Linked DNA regions of Caldimonas brevitalea. The protein of the gene in region 1 interacts with the protein of each later gene in a pairwise test. Links are inferred from orthologs where the notes say so. Each region holds a gene or a part of one and is shown on either strand. Other genes may lie near its edges. The genes, in order: ssb, AAW51_RS24970 and recO.

Region 1 (5,142 bases):
CGATCAGCTGGGCATACAACCCGGCTTCGATGACGGCCTCGTATTCGCTGTGCACCTGCGCCTCGGCCTCTGCCGAGCCGGCGTAGACGTACATGCCGCAACGACGGAAGGCCGCAGCGTCCCGGGCAGCCTGGGTCGCTAGCTGCTCGATGAAGTCCACCGTGTCGGCGCGCGAGGCCACCACCTCCCGCGCGACCTCGGCGCCCCACTTCTCGCGCAAGGCGTGGACACCCCCGCTGACCGTCGCATAGAGGTTGCCGGTCGAGCCGCCGGTGTCGGCGCTGCCGACCCGTCGGGCCTCCAGCAGCGCCACCCGCTTGCCGGTGCGTGCGAGCAGCAGCGCCGTGGTCACACCGGTGATGCCGCCGCCGACCACGGCGACATCGACCTGCAGGTCTTCGTCCAGGGCAGGCCACTGGGTGGGCGGCGCGGTCCCGTGCCAAACGGAGGTGGTGGTCATGATGGCTTCTCCTTTCTTTGTCGTAGAGCCGACCGCCGCGCTGCAAACCAGGTGCCCGACACGTGACGAGATACGTGGGAACGCAAACGCACCTGGCGACGTCTATCCCCGCAAGATCAGGACGACGGCGCATGTTGCGCCGCCGCTGGTCGGACGCGCATAACAGGAGCAGACAAAGATGACCTCTCTATTCAAGCTCGCCGGTCTGGCAGTGGCCGCCTCGTTGGCACTGGGCGCCCAGGCTCAAAGTGCCGCTTTCAACGACGCGCAGATCGCCGCGATCGTGGTGACCGCCAACCAGGTCGACATCGATGCGGGCAAACTCGCCGAGGGAAAGAGCCGCTCGAAGGAAGTGAAGGACTTTGCGAAGCTGATGGTCACCGACCACACCGGCGTGAACAAGGCGGCAACCGACCTGGTGCAGAAGCTCAAGGTCACGCCCGAGGACAACACAACGGCGCAGGGCCTGAAGAAGGGCGGCGACGAGAACCTGGCCAAGCTGCGCAAGCTCGAAGGCGCACGGTTCGACAAGGCCTATGTGGACCATGAGGTCGCGTATCACCAGTCGGTGCTGGAGGCGGTGGACACGGCGCTGATCCCCAGCGCGCAGAACGAGGAGCTGAAGGCGCTGCTGGTCAAGGTGCGCCCGGCCTTCGTGCACCATCTGGAACATGCAAAGCAATTGCAAGCCCAGCTGGGGAAGAGCGGTGGTTGAGGCGGCTCTTCAGAAATCGCGCGCCCGCCACTGGGGCGGGCGCGCCTTGGTCACGGCGGGCCTGTCCATCGCGGCGACCGCTTTCGGCGCGACGCACACCGTCACGATGGAGGGCATGCAGTTCTCGCCGCCCAGCGTGACGGTGAAGCAAGGCGACAAGGTGGTGTGGGTCAACAAGGACGTCGTCCCTCATACTGCGACCGTGCCGAAAGGGTTCGACTCCGGCTCCGTCGCGCCGGGACAGTCCTGGGCCACCACGCCGAAGCGGGGAAGCTACGACTACGTGTGCACCCTGCACCCCACCATGAAAGCCAAGCTGATCGTGGAGTAACAACACGTGCGAGTTCCTGCCCAGCCAACGTCAGCCCCCCTTCCGGATGACGACCACGCACTGGCACAGCGCGTGGCCCACGGCGACTGCATAGCCTTCGAGCAGCTGATGCGCCGCCACAACCGGCGCCTGTACCGGCTGGCGCGCGCCACCTTGCACGACGCTGCCGAAGCCGAAGACGCGCTGCAGGAGGCCTACCTTTCGGCGTACCGCTCGATCGCGGCCTTCCGTGGGCAGTCTTCGGTGTCCACCTGGTTGTCACGTCTGGTGCTCAACGAGTGTCTCGGGCGGCTGAGGAAACAATCGAGGCGCGACCAGATCGTGCACATCGTCAGCAGCGACGGGGAACCTGAAGTCGAGCCGCATCTCGTGAGCCGAACGTCCACCGAGCTACCGAACGAAGCCCTTGCCCGGGCGGAGCTTCGGGCGCTGCTCGAGCGCAAGCTCGACGAACTGCCCCAGGCCTTTCGCACCGTCTTCATGCTGCGGGGCGTGGAGGAGATGAGCGTCGAGGAGACGGCTCAGGCACTCGACATCCCGGAGGCCACGGTGCGCTCGCGCTACTTCCGTGCCCGCAGTCTGTTGCGCGAGGCGCTGGCGCAGGAGATCGATCTGGCCGAGCAGGACGTGTTCAGTTTCGCCGGAGCCCGGTGCGACCGGATCGTCACGGCGGTGTTGGGGCGAGTGAAGGTGTGAGGTGAAGATGCACGGCCGGAAGCGCCACGCTCAACGGGGCTCTTCGCGGAATTCGTAGACGCCTGCGTCGGCGTCGAGCGACAACAACAGGTGGTCGCCATCGACGCGGAATGACCGAATCAGCGACCAGTCCCGCACCAACCGGTCGTGCAGACCCGGCTCCTTGCACAGTGCGGACGTGAGGATGAATTCTTCAAACTGCAGGGCGTTCGGGCGTGGCGACTTCCAGGTCCCAGTTCCCTGGTTGCAGTCGAAGCGCACGACATAGCGCCCCTCGGGCGCGAAGCGAACGGTGTAGATGAGGGTATCCGTGGAAGCGAGGGTCGTGCCGTCGCCTGCCTGGAATCGCTCCAAGCGCCACTTCCTGTCAGTGAGAGTGGAAAGCGCCTTGATTGTCACCGGGTCCGACGCCTTGTCCTGCCCGACCTTGCTCAGGTCAGGTCCGCAGGCCGGCATGAGGATCACCAGCGGTAACCATGCCACGGCTCTTCGGAGGTTCTCCAGCGACTTGCCCGGCCGCAGACGACGGAGGGCAGCGTCGCGGCGCTGACGGCAGCCAGCGGTCTCTTGTGATGTTTCGGCAACGCCACGTCGACGCGGTCTCGAGATGAGGGCGGGCATGTTCGGGCCTTTCGTGCTCAAGATTCCAATCACTCCGAGCCTCGCTGTCCTGGCTCGCCTGGCACTGCCTGGTGTGCCTCTGTGGGGCGGGGAGGCCAAGGCCGACAAGCGTCGCGAGATGCAAGTACCAGCGTAGCCGCCATTGCATGGGGCTCAAGCTCGATAAATCGATGGACGCCGTGGAACACGAACGTTTGGCCGTCCGCTGTCGTCGCTCGGTTCGCTGGCGGGACGCGCACGGCACCGACGGCGCCCAGGCAGGCAGACGCGATGAACGAACCCGTCGCGCGCTTCCCGGCCAGCCGTGGGTCGGCGCTCATCGCATTCGTCCAATGCAGATGCTCCCGACCTGCTTGCCGAAACTCTTGCACGACGGTGAAAAAAGCTCACCTGCGAACGAAAGGTGATGGGGCGGAGGGGGAGCCGACCTCGGGACCGGTTTGAGCGCTCCAAATAAAGAAAATGGCCCTCAGCGCAGGGCGCCAGGGCCATTTGTTCACGAGCGACGAAGCAGGGTTTAGAACGGAATATCGTCGTCCATGTCGTCGAAGCCGGTCGCGGCCTTGGGCGCAGGACGCGGCGCGGGGGCCGAACGCGGTGCCGGCGCCGAGCGCTCGCTGCGGCCGCCTCCGCCGCCTTCCTCGCGGTCGCGCGAATAACCGCCACCACCGCCCCCCATGTCGTCGCCGCCGCCCATGCCTTCGCGGCCGCCCAGCAATTGCATCTGCTCGGCGATGATGTCGACGGTGTTGCGTTCGATGCCGTCCTTGTCGGTGTACTTGCCGTACTTCAAACGGCCTTCGATGTAGACCGGGCGACCCTTCTTCAGGTACTCACCGGCGATTTCGGCCAGGCGTTCATAGAAGGTCACGCGGTGCCATTGCGTGTCTTCGATGCTTTCACCCGACGAACGGTCCTTGCGACGGCTCGAGGTGGCGACCGAGACGTTGCAGATGGCCGTGCCGGTCGGGGTGTAGCGCACTTCGGGGTCACGGCCGCAATTGCCGATCAGGATGACTTTGTTGACAGAGGCCATGGCTCGGCTCCTAGGATGGTTCGTTCAGCGGATCGGCCATTATCTCCGATGCCCCCGGCTGCACACTGACAGGGTGGCCACAGCCCGGTCCGGGGCGCCTGGTCGTGAGCACTCGCTACGCTTGGGCCTTGGCACGCTGGCGTGCCGGCGGTCGCATCGGCCAAGCCACCACCAGCCACAGCAGCGCCAGCGCGGCACACACCTGGAACACCGCGGCCGAGCCCCAAACGCCCGCCACCCGCCCGCCCAGCAAACCGCCGGCGAACAGGCCCAGGGACTGGCAGGTGTTGAACACGCCCAGCGCCAGCCCCTTCGCCGCGGGCGGCGCGACGCGCGACACCAGCGACGGCATGTTGGCCTCGAGCAAATTGAAACTGACGAAAAACGCCACCAGCAGCGCGATCAGGCCAGCCGGCGAGCGCCAATACCAGGCCAGCGCAGCTTCGCTGACCGCCAGCAACGCGACGGCGCCGAGGAACACGGGGCGCAGGCGCTGGCGCCGTTCGCTCCACAACATCGCCGGCAGCATCACGGCAAACGACAGCACCACCACGCCGATATAGAGCCAACCATGCTGGCTGAGCGGCACGCCGGCGTGGTCGACCAGCGCGATCGGCACCACGACGAACATCGCCATCTGCACGGCATGCAACAGGAACACACCCAGGCTCAGGCGCATCAGCTCGGGGTGCAGCAGCACGTCGCGCCACGAGGCGCGGGCGGCGCCGGCAGGATGCCGGGGCACGGTGGGCACCAGCTTCCACACCACCCAACAGCCGCCCAGCGCCAGCGCGCCTGTGAATGAGAACAGGCCGCCCATGCCCACCCAACCGTACAGCGTCGGCGCGAGCGCCAGCGACAGTGCGAAGCTCAGGCCGATCGAGCCGCCGACCATCGCCATTGCCTTGGTGCGCACCTCGTCGCGCGTGCTGTCGGCGATCAGCGCGGTGATCGCGGCCGAGATCGCCCCGGCGCCTTGCAAGGCCCGGCCCAGCACGACGCCGATCAGGCTGTCGGCCGCCGCTGCGACAAACGAGCCGGCTGCGAACACCAGCAGGCCGATGGCGATCACCCGTTTGCGCCCGTAACGGTCGGAGGCCCAGCCGTAGGGCAGTTGCAACACCGCCTGGGTGAGGCCGTAGATGCCGATCGCCAACCCCACCAGCCCCAGCTGCTCGCCGCCCGCCAGCGTGCGGGCGTGCAGCGAGAACACCGGCAGGATCAAGAACAGTCCCAACATGCGCAAGGCAAACAGGGCCGCGAGCCAGCCGCTGGCTCGGCGT
Region 2 (5,327 bases), 5.7 Mb from region 1 along the record:
GCTCGACGCGGCCATCCTGTTCAGCGACATCCTCACCGTGCCCGACGCCATGGGCCTGGGGCTGAGCTTCGCCGCCGGTGAAGGACCACGCTTCGCCCACCCGTTGCGCGACGAGGCCGCGGTCGCCGCACTCGAAGTGCCCGACCTCGCCAAGCTGCGCTACGTGTTCGATGCCGTCACCAGCATCCGCCGCGCGCTGCAGGGCCGGGTGCCGCTGATCGGCTTCTCCGGCAGCCCCTGGACGCTGGCCTGCTACATGGTCGAAGGCGGCGGGTCGGACGACTACCGTCTGGTCAAGAGCATGCTCTACCGCCGACCTGACTTGATGCACCGCATCCTGACGGTCAACGCCGATGCCGTGGCCGCCTATTTGAATGCGCAGATCGACGCCGGTGCGCAGGCCGTGATGATTTTCGACTCATGGGGCGGCGTGCTGGCCGACGGGGCGTTCCAGTCGTTCAGCCTGGCCTACACCGAGCGGGTGCTCAAGCAGCTGAAGCCCGAACACGAGGGGCAGCGCATCCCGCGCATCGTCTTCACCAAGGGCGGCGGCGCCTGGCTCGAGGCCATTGCCGCGCTCGACACCGACGCGGTGGGCGTCGACTGGACCGTCAACCTGGGTCATGCCCGGGCCCGCGTCGGCCACCGTGTCGCCTTGCAAGGCAACCTCGATCCGGCGGTCTTGTTCGCCGAGCCGGATCAAATCCGCGCTGAGGCCGAAAAGGCGCTCGACAGTTTCGGTCCGCTGCGCAACCCCGACGGCTCTCACGCCGGCCACATCTTCAATCTGGGTCACGGCATCAGCCAGTTCACACCGCCGGAAAGCGTCGCAGTGCTGGTCGATGCGGTCCACCGCCACTCGCGGACCTTGCGGTCTGCCCTGTAAACGCTTCCAGATTCCGCTGAACGTCAAGTTCGCGCGGTTAACCACGGAAACAGTAGCGCGGGGCTTGACTTATCCCCAAAAAACCGGGGACGAGAGCCTTGCAGCCCGGCTTGTCGCGCTGCATCACGCTTGTGAAGAAGTGCTTGCTAAGTTGTTGATTTAGAAGGGGGCCGAGAGGGTGCGTTGCAAGGCGTCAAAGCAAGCAATCGCACGCCCAGCAAGCAGTTAGAGCGCGTTTGCGCAGCTTGCCCACAAAGTTATCCACAAGAATGGTGGATAGTTCCAAAAGCCGTTTTGAATCAACTGTTTACGAGCAGGAGTTGAAGAGCTGGCAGAAATGACAGGCGTAAATGAGTGAGCTGACCCCTCCCGCCACGGTCGTTTCGGTGGCGGTCGACGCGCCCCAACACAGCGCCTTGCGCAGCGCGCTGAGCTACACCAGCGACCGGCCGTTGCCGGCTGGCACCGTTGTGCACGTGCCGCTCGGCAAGCGCACGGTGTGTGGCGTGGTGTGGCCGGCCGCGGCCGGCGACCCCCTCGGCAGCGTGCCGGGCGACGGGCCGCCGCTGGAACTGCGACCCGTTGAAGCCGCATTGAGCAGCCTGGCACCGCTGCCACACGAATGGTGCAAGTTGGTTCAATTCGCAGCGAACTATTACCAGCGCAGCCTCGGCGAGGTGGCCCTGTCGGTGTTGCCGCCCGAGCTGCGCAAATTGAACGACACGCAGCTGGCGCAGCGCTTGAAGAAGCTGCAGAAGCTCGCGCCCGCGGGCGGTCCGGCCCCGGTCCTGCCGGAGCTGACACCGGAGCAAACGCAGGCGCTGGAGGGGCTGGCCGCGGCGGATGCCGGTTCGGTGGCGCTGCTGCACGGCAGCACCGGCAGCGGCAAGACCGAGGTCTACCAGCGCCTGGTGGCCCGCAGCCTTGACGCCGGTCGGCAGGCGCTGGTGCTGGTGCCCGAAATCAACCTCACGCCGCAGCTGGAAGCGCGCTTCGCCGAGCGCTTTCCCGACCGCCTGATCGTCTCGCTGCACAGCGGTTTGACGCCGGCGCAGCGGCTGCGGCACTGGTTGGCGGCCCACCTCGGCCAGGCCGACATCGTGCTCGGCACCCGCATGGCGGTGTTCGCGTCGCTGCCGCGGCTCGGGCTGATCGTCGTCGACGAAGAGCACGACCCTTCCTACAAGAGTCAGGAGGGGGCACGCTATTCGGCACGCGACCTCGCGGTCTACCGGGGCAAGCTCGAAGGTGCGCAGGTCGTGCTCGGCTCGGCCACACCCTCGATGGAAAGCTGGCAGCAGGCCGAGCGCGGCCGCTACCTGCGGCTCTCGATGCCCGCGCGCGTCGGCGGCGGCGTGCTGCCGCAGGTGCGTTTCGTGGACATGAACCATGTGCCCAAGGACGCGGCCTACAACGCAGCCCTGTCGCCGGCGCTGGTGGCGGCCTTGCAGCGGCGCCTCGAGCGCGGCGAGCAAAGCCTGGTGCTGCTGAACCGGCGCGGCTATTCGCCGGTGCTGCAGTGCCTGGAATGCGGCTGGAAGAGCGGCTGCCCCCATTGCAGCGCGTGGCGTGTGTTCCATCGTGTCGACCGCACCTTACGTTGCCACCATTGCGGCTACACCGAGCGTGTGCCGCGCGCCTGCCCCGACTGCGGCAATGCCGACATCCAACCGGTCGGCCGAGGCACCGAGCGGCTCGAGGAACAGCTCGAGCACGCGCTCCCCGGCGCCCGCGTGGCCCGCATCGACGCCGACACCACGCGCCTCAAGGGCACGCTGGAAACGCAGCTGGCCAGCGTGCATGCCGGCGAGGTCGACGTGCTGGTGGGCACCCAGATGGTGGCCAAGGGCCACGACTTCCGACGCGTGACGCTGGTGGCCGCGGTCAACCCCGACGCGGCCCTGTTCAGCAGCGACTTCCGCGCTGGCGAGCGCCTGTTCGCCTTGCTGATGCAGGCGGCGGGACGTGCCGGGCGCGATGCCGAGCAGGCGGCGCGCAGCGAGATGCTGGTGCAGACCTGGCACCCCACCCATCCCTTGTATGCCGCCTTGCGCGGCCACGACTACACCGCCTTCGCCGCCAGCACGCTGGCCGAGCGAGAGATGGCCGCGATGCCGCCGTTTGCCCACCAAGCCCTGTTACGGGCCGAGGGGCGCACCCAGGAGATCGCGCAAGACTGGCTGGCGGCGGCCGCGGGCGCTGCCGAGGCGCTGGGCGCAGCAGATGCCGGCGTGACCTTGTATCCGCCGGTGCCGATGGCGGTCGCCCGGGTCGCCAATGTCGAACGGGCCCAGATGTTGGTGGAGTCGCCCACCCGGCCCGGGCTGCAGCGATTGCTGGCCCAGTGGATGCCCCAGCTGCATGCGCTCCGGGCCGAGCACAAGGGCCTGCTGCGCTGGGCCATCGACGTCGACCCGTTGGCGATCTGACGGGGGGCGCGAACGGCGCGATGCGCGGAGTGGCGCAGTGGCCGCGGCGGGGTTATCGTGGCGGCCCCCAACGGCCGCATGGGGGGCGCCCGAGCGCCTCCGATACCATCGGCACACGCCCGAAGGGCAGGAGGGATTGCATGTCTATGTTCGGTATGGTCGGGACTGGGCCGCATGGCCTGACCCGCATCGGCGAGGCCTGGCGCAATGGCCCGGCCCTCGTCACGCTCGTCGCCACCTTCGTCGCCGCGGCGCTGCTGATCGGTCTGGGGGCGGCCACCGGGGTCGCCCTGTTGATGTTCGTGTTCGGGTTGCTGGCCTGGGGGCTGGTCCTGCTGGGTCTGGCCGCCGCCGGGCGGCAGTTCATGGATCAGGCGCAAGGGCTGCCGGTCACCGGCAGCGCCGCCGCCTTCGGCGGCAGTCCGATGGCGGTCGCCCGCCTGCTCGGCCTCGCACTGGTGTGCTCGCTGGTGGTGGTCGCGTGGCTCGCGGTCGCGGCGCTGTTGTTGTTCTTCTGCAAGATCCCCTTGCTGGGCGGCGTGTTGCTGGTGGGCGTGGTGCCGCTGCTGGTGTTCAGCGGTGCCTTGCTGTTCCTCGGCCTCTACGTGACCTGGGGGCTGGCGGCACCGGCCCTGTTCGAGGGCCACACCCTCAAGCGTGCCTTGTCGCAGCTGTGGGCCATCATCACCGACCGGCCGCTCGAAGCCTTTTTGCGCCTGATGCTGCTGTTCGCCTTGGTCGGGCTGATCGCGGCGCTGACCATGGCCTTCATCGGGGCCGGCTTCGGCATCACCGCGGGGCTGGCCGCCAGCATCCTGGGCGGTGACATCGGCCAGATGCTGGGCGGCCCCGACATGCCCCAGGTGTCGGACTCCGTCTCGGCTGGCGGGCATTTCGGCGCCGGCCTGGGCATCGGCATCGTCTGGGCCGTGGTCGGCGCCGTGTTTGCCGCGCTGCTGCTGTACGGCCTGTGCCTGAGCTATCTGCGGCTGACTGCCGACCTTGACACGACGGCCGCCGAAGCGGCGGTCGACACGGCTTTGGCCCGCACGCGCGAGAAGGCGCAGCAGGCTGCCGAAGACGCGCGCCGGCGTGCGCAGGAGTTGCAGGCCGCCGCGCGCCAGCGGGCCGAGCAGGTGCGGCGTGGCGCGCCGGCCAGTGCCGCGCCTTCGGCCGAATCGGGCACGGTGCCCAACGCACCCTCTCCGGCGGTGGTGGCGCCGGGGGGCGACCCCCCGTTGGCCGACGATTGGGAGTCACCGCCGAAAGGCCAGGGGCCTGCCGCACCCGACGACGCGGGCGTAGGCGACGGCGTGCAGGAGCCGGGCGCCCCCGGGCTGCTCCGCTGCCCGTCCTGCAAGACGGTGGTGGCGCCGACCGACACCTTCTGCGGGGCCTGCGGCCGCAAGCTGGACTAGGGCCAGGCGCGACGATGTGTCGCGGCGGCTTGCGCGGTCTGCTAGCCTGCGCAGGCCCGTTCACCTCCATCGGCCGGAGTCTCCATGTCCAACGCCAAGTCCCCGAAACACATCGCGGCCTCTCTCACCGAACTGTGGTCGCCGCGTGTGATTGCCGAAGTCGACGACAGCTACATCAAGGTGGCGAAAGTGCAGGGCAGTCTCGCCTGGCATAGCCACGACCAGGAAGACGAACTGTTTTTCATCCTCCAGGGTCATCTTCGGATTGAAATGGACAGCGGCGCCGTCGAACTCGACGCTGGCGACATGTTCGTCGTGCCCAAGGGAGTGCGGCACAACCCGGTGGCCGAGCAAGAGTGTTTGCTCATGCTCATCGAACGCAAGACCACGCAACACACCGGGGGCGTGGTCACCGAAAAGACCCGCTCGCTGGCGGACCAGCTTCGCGCCATCTAGTGTCCTGTCTCAGAAATACGTGGCGTTTCGGCCCGCCCCGCAGGGGTTCGGCCAGATGGCGCCCTCGCAGGCTTGCCGGTCGGGGTCGATACCGCCCGGTATCGACCCCGACCGGCGCACCCGCGATCATCACCATCT
Region 3 (5,197 bases), 5.1 Mb from region 1 along the record:
GAAGCCTTTCTTGCCATCCTTCAAGTCGACGACTGAGCCTGCGGGCCACCGCCCCACGCCCGCCGCGCGGCGGGCCGAGGCACTTGCTTGAGATACTGTCGCCTCGCGCGATCTGATTTCCCCTCTTACTGGAGCCTGGATGGGACTGCTCACTGCAGCTTTGTATGCCTGCCTGATCGTTTACTTGGGCGGCTGGTATCTGGGCGAATGGCACGGCAATTTCTCGCTGCTGCTGTTCGTGCTGACCCTCGTGACACTGGTTTACTGGCTCGCCGAGCGCCTCCACTTCCGGCCCGCCCGCGAGCGTGCCGCGGCCTCGGTCGAGACCCATCACGCGGTGCGGCGCAACGACCTGGCGCGCCAGGGCATTGCCGAGGTCGACGGCAACATCGACGAAGCCAAGCAGCGCCTGTTGATGCAGCCCTGGTGGCTCGACTGGACCGCCGGTCTGTTCCCGGTGATCTGCATCGTCTTCCTGCTGCGCTCCTTCCTGTTCGAGCCGTTCAAGATTCCGTCCGGCTCGATGGTGCCCACCCTGCTGGTCGGCGACCTGATCCTGGTGAACAAATACCACTACGGCGTGCGCCTGCCGGTGATCAACAAGAAGATCGTCGCCAACGAAGATCCCAAGCGCGGCGACGTGATGGTGTTCCGCTACCCCAAGGACACCCGCATCGACTACATCAAGCGGGTGGTCGGCGTGCCGGGCGACCAAGTGGCCTACCTCAACAAGCGTTTGTTCATCAACGGCCAGCCGGTGCCGACCGAATCGCTGGGCGAGTACTACGACGAGGACAGCCGCCGCTACTCACAGCATTTCTCCGAGACCTTCGGCGGCAACGAACACCGCGTGCTGACCAACAAGGATGCGGCGCCCTTCATCGTGGGTGCCGACGACTTCCCGTACAGGGACCAGTGCAGCTACACGGCGGAGGGCGTGACCTGCAAAGTGCCGGCCGGTCACTACTTCGTGATGGGCGATAACCGTGACAATTCTCAGGATTCCCGGTACTGGGGCTTCGTGCCGGACGAGAACATCGTCGGCAAGGCCTTCTGGATCTGGATGAATTTGGGTAATCTCGGCCGTATTGGTGGGTTCAAGTAAACGGGTCGGCGGCGCACCGCGGTTCACCGCAAGCACGACAAGTACAACAGGCTCGAGGAGCACAACGATGATGCATGTTTCACCGGCACGCCAACGCGGCGTCTCCCTGCTGGGCCTGTTGTTCTGGGCCGTCGTCATCGGCATGCTGGCACTGGTGGCCATGAAGGTGCTGCCGACGGTGAACGAATACTTGACGATTCGGAGCGCCGTGAACAAGGTGGCCCAGGAAGGCGCTACCTCGGTGCCCGAGATCCGCGCGGCCTTCGACCGACAGAAACAGATCGAGTATTCGATCCAGTCGATTTCGGGCAGCGATCTGATCGTGACCAAGGAAAACGACCGCGTGGTGGTCAGCTTCGCCTACGACGCCGAGGTCAAGCTGTTCGACCCGGTCTACCTCGTCATCAAGTATTCGGGCCGTTCCGAGTGACGGCCGGCCGGCGTCGCCGGCCTTGGCCCCCGCTGCAGCGCGCTGGAATTCGACGTGAGTGACCTGATCAAAGCCCTCGAGCGACGGCTCGACTACCGCTTCCGGCACCCCGCGCTGCTGGCACGGGCGCTGACGCACCGCAGCTTCGGTGCCGACCACAACGAACGGCTTGAATTCCTCGGCGACTCGGTCCTGGGCCTGGCCATCGCCGGCCTCCTCTACGAACGTTTTGCCGGCTCCGACGAGGGGGACCTGTCGCGCGTGCGCGCCAGCCTGGTCAGGCAGGACACGCTACACCGCATCGCCCTGGGCCTGGAGTTGCCCGCCTGTTTGCGGCTCGGCGAAGGCGAGGCGCGTAGCGGCGGGGCGCAGCGACCGTCGATCCTGGCCGATGCCGTCGAAGCCGTGTTCGGCGCCATCTACCTCGACGGCGGTTTCGACGCCGCCCGCACCGTGGTGCAGCGCTTGTTCACGCCGGTGCTGACCGAGCCGGACTTGCGCAACAGCGCCAAAGACGCGAAAACCGAGTTGCAGGAATGGCTGCAAGCCCGCAAGCTGGCCGTGCCGAGCTATGCCATCGTGGCGACACGGGGTCATGCACACCAGCAGCAATTCGTGGTCAGCTGCACCGTTCCGGCCCTGCAGATCAGCGAGAACGGCGAGGGTGCCTCCCGCCGCGCCGCAGAACAGGTGGCGGCACAGTCCGTGCTCGCTAAACTGAAGGCGTCCGGGGCCCGCTGAGCCCTCCCGATCCCCTTGCAAACGCAGCCCCGGCTGCCATGGACCCTCGAACGTGAACGTCGATACATCTTCCCCGGCGCCCGACGCCGAATCGCCCGACCCCGCCGTGCCGGAGGCCGACGGCCAGCGGTGCGGGCTGATCGCCATCGTCGGACGGCCCAACGTGGGCAAGTCGACGCTACTGAATGCCCTGGTGGGGCAGAAAGTCAGCATCACGTCGCGCAAGGCGCAGACCACCCGCCACCGCATCACCGGCATCCGCACCGCCGGCGACGCCCAATATGTGTTCGTCGACACACCCGGCTTCCAGACCCGCCACGGCAACGCGCTCAACCGCACCCTCAACCGCACGGTGCTCGCCTCGCTGGGCGACGTCGACGTGGTGCTGTTCGTCGTCGAGGCCGGCCGGTTCGGGCTCGACGACGCCAAGGTGCTGGCCCTGGTGCCCGAGGGCAAACCGGTCATCCTGGTCGCCAACAAGCTCGACAAGGTGGTGCGCCGGGCCGAGCTGGCGCCGTGGCTCAAGGGCATGCAGGAGCGCCATCCGTTCGCCGAATTCGTGCCGCTCACGGCCAAGCGCCCGGAGGACGTGCGGCGCCTGCTCGACATCGTGCGGCCCTACCTGCCCGAGCAAGGCTGGTGGTACGACGAGGAAGCCCTCACCGATCGCAGCGAGCGCTTCCTCGCCAGCGAAATCGTGCGTGAAAAGCTGTTCCGCCTCACCGGTGACGAACTGCCCTACACATCGACCGTCGTGATCGACAAGTTCGAGGAAGAGGGGTTGCTGCGGCGCATCGCGGCCACCATCGTCGTCGAGCGCGATGCCCACAAGGGCATGGTGATCGGCGAAGGCGGCGAGCGCCTGAAGCGCATCGGCACCGAAGCCCGCCAGGAACTCGAGAAGCTGATGGACGCGAAAGTCTTTCTCGAACTGTTCGTCAAGGTCCGCTCAGGCTGGGCCGACGACGAGCAGCGCCTGCGCAGCTATGGCTATGAGTGAGCCGCGGGCGCTGCGGCGGGTCTGAACGATGGCGTCGAGCCGGCCGCGCAGCGCACCTCGCCCCGGGTTCCGCGTGGCGGCCGAGCCGGCCTACGTGTTGCACCGCTACGACTGGAGCGAATCGAGCCTGATCCTCGATCTGTTCACCCGGGCGCACGGCCGGGTCGCGGTGGTCGCCAAAGGCGCCAAGCGGCCGTATTCGCAACTGCGCGCCGTGTTGCTGCCGTTCCAGCGCGTCAGCGCGAGCTTCAGCAGCCGCGAAGAAGGCGGCGCCGAGGTCCACACCCTCAAGGCCGCGGAATGGGCGGGCGGCACGGCAATGCTGACCGGCGCGGCGCTGCTGACCGGTTTCTACCTGAACGAACTGCTGATGAAGCTGCTGGCCCGCGCCGACGCCCATCCGCGGCTGTTCGACGCCTATGCCGCGACGCTGCCCGGCCTGGCGGCCGACGACGAAACGGTCGTCCAGGCCGCGCTGCGCGCGTTCGAGCTGACCTTGCTGCGCGAGATCGGCGTGCTGCCCGAACTGGGCCTGGTCACCCTCACGGTCGAGCCGTTGCAGCCCGGGGCAGCCTACGCTTTGCACGGCGAAGCCGGCGTCCGGCTGGCGCGCGCTGGCGAGCCGGCCCTGCGCGGCGCCACCTTGATGGCGCTCGACGCGGCGCTCGACAGCGGCTCGCTCGAGGCGATGCAGCAGGCCTGCGCCGCGTCCCTGCCCGAGTTGAAAAGCGTGTTGCGGCCGCTGCTTCACTATCATCTGGGCACGCCGGTGCTGCGCACGCGGCAACTGATGATGGAGCTCCAGCAAAAATGATCTTCGCCGGTCCCCCGAACGCGCCACTGCTCGGCGTCAACATCGACCATGTCGCCACCTTGCGCAACGCGCGCGGCGGGCAGTTCCCTGACCCGGTGGCCGCCGCGCAGCTGGCGGTCGAGGCGGGGGCCGACATCATCACCTTCCACCTGCGCGAAGACCGTCGTCACATCCGCGACGACGACGTGACCCGGCTGAAGGCGGCATTGCAGGTGCCGCTGAACTTCGAGGCCGCCGTCACCGACGAGATGATCGGCATCATCGAGCGGGTGCGGCCCGAGCACGTTTGCCTGGTGCCCGAGCGGCGCCAGGAGGTCACGACCGAGGGCGGGCTCGACGTCGCCGGGCAGTTCGCCCGCATCCAGGACGCCTGCGCGCGCCTGGCTGCGGCGGGTTGCCGCGTGTCGCTGTTCATCAACGCGGACGAGCGCCAGATCGAAGCCAGCGCCGCTGCCGGCGCGTCCTGCGTCGAGCTGCACACCGGCGCCTATGCCGAGGCCTGGTGGGCGCAAGACCGGGTGCGCATGGCGGCCGAGCTGCAGCGGCTGCAGGACGGGCTGCGCCGGGGCCGCGCCGCCGGCCTGCAGACCAACGCCGGCCACGGCCTGGCGGTGTGGGACCGGCCGGCGCCGCACCCCTTTGCCAGCAGCACCTATGCGGTGGCCGCGCTGCACGAGGTCACCGAGCTGCACATCGGCCATGCGCTGATCGGCCATGCCGTGTTCGTCGGGCTGCGCCAGGCGATCGGCGACTTCAAGGCCGAGGCGGTGCTGGCGAGGAACCAGGGCGCATGATCTACGGCATCGGCACGGACATCTGCGACATCCGCCGTATCGAAGCGGCCTACGCCCGTCACGGCGAACGTTTTGCGGCCAAGGTGCTCGGCCCGCACGAAATGAGCGTGTTCCGCGAGCGCCTCGCCCGGGTGCCGGCGCGCGGCTTGCGCTACCTGGCGACCCGGTTCTCGGCCAAGGAGGCTTTCTCGAAGGCGATCGGCATGGGCATGCGCATGCCGATGACCTGGCGCGACTGCGAGGTGGTCAAGGCGCCGAGCGGCAAGCCCGAGATCCGCTTGCACCGCCAGCTCGCCGCCTGGTTCGACGAGCG

Evidence for each region.
Region 2: the proteins of ssb (region 1) and AAW51_RS24970 interact in binary tests that used the Escherichia coli proteins (3 or more experiments, as listed by UniProt). The link is inferred for Caldimonas brevitalea from one-to-one orthologs.
Region 3: the proteins of ssb (region 1) and recO interact in binary tests that used the Escherichia coli proteins (3 or more experiments, as listed by UniProt). The link is inferred for Caldimonas brevitalea from one-to-one orthologs.

Annotation. Positions count from the first base shown.
Region 1 is NZ_CP011371.1:202,844-207,985, reverse strand. The notes cover bases 2,101-4,894. They hold ssb (single-stranded DNA-binding protein), read right to left. Parts: upstream 3,860-4,894; coding sequence 3,341-3,859; downstream 2,101-3,340. Other genes in these bases: AAW51_RS00870 (MFS transporter), read right to left, coding at 3,975-4,894; AAW51_RS00880 (META domain-containing protein), read right to left, coding at 2,233-2,823; AAW51_RS00885 (RNA polymerase sigma factor), read left to right, coding at 2,101-2,202. Also shown: AAW51_RS00900 (FAD-dependent oxidoreductase), read right to left, coding at 1-460; AAW51_RS00895 (DUF4142 domain-containing protein), read left to right, coding at 639-1,175; AAW51_RS28770 (cupredoxin domain-containing protein), read left to right, coding at 1,222-1,506; more of AAW51_RS00885, read left to right, coding at 1,513-2,100; more of AAW51_RS00870, read right to left, coding at 4,895-5,142. UniProt on the Escherichia coli protein: Plays an important role in DNA replication, recombination and repair. Binds to ssDNA and to an array of partner proteins to recruit them to their sites of action during DNA metabolism. Acts as a sliding platform that migrates on DNA via reptation.
Region 2 is NZ_CP011371.1:5,858,746-5,864,072, reverse strand. Bases 797-3,775 are described here. They hold AAW51_RS24970 (primosomal protein N'), read left to right. Parts: upstream 797-1,236; coding sequence 1,237-3,315; downstream 3,316-3,775. Other genes in these bases: AAW51_RS24965 (hypothetical protein), read left to right, coding at 3,456-3,775; hemE (uroporphyrinogen decarboxylase), read left to right, coding at 797-886. Outside these bases: more of hemE, read left to right, coding at 1-796; more of AAW51_RS24965, read left to right, coding at 3,776-4,733; AAW51_RS24960 (cupin domain-containing protein), read left to right, coding at 4,818-5,189.
Region 3 is NZ_CP011371.1:5,278,911-5,284,107, reverse strand. Bases 2,349-5,197 are described here. They hold recO (DNA repair protein RecO), read left to right. Parts: upstream 2,349-3,304; coding sequence 3,305-4,090; downstream 4,091-5,197. Other genes in these bases: acpS (holo-ACP synthase), read left to right, coding at 4,881-5,197; AAW51_RS22215 (pyridoxine 5'-phosphate synthase), read left to right, coding at 4,087-4,884; era (GTPase Era), read left to right, coding at 2,349-3,276. Outside these bases: lepA (translation elongation factor 4), read left to right, coding at 1-36; lepB (signal peptidase I), read left to right, coding at 140-1,105; AAW51_RS22235 (DUF4845 domain-containing protein), read left to right, coding at 1,173-1,535; rnc (ribonuclease III), read left to right, coding at 1,590-2,276; more of era, read left to right, coding at 2,329-2,348. UniProt on the Escherichia coli protein: Involved in DNA repair and RecF pathway recombination.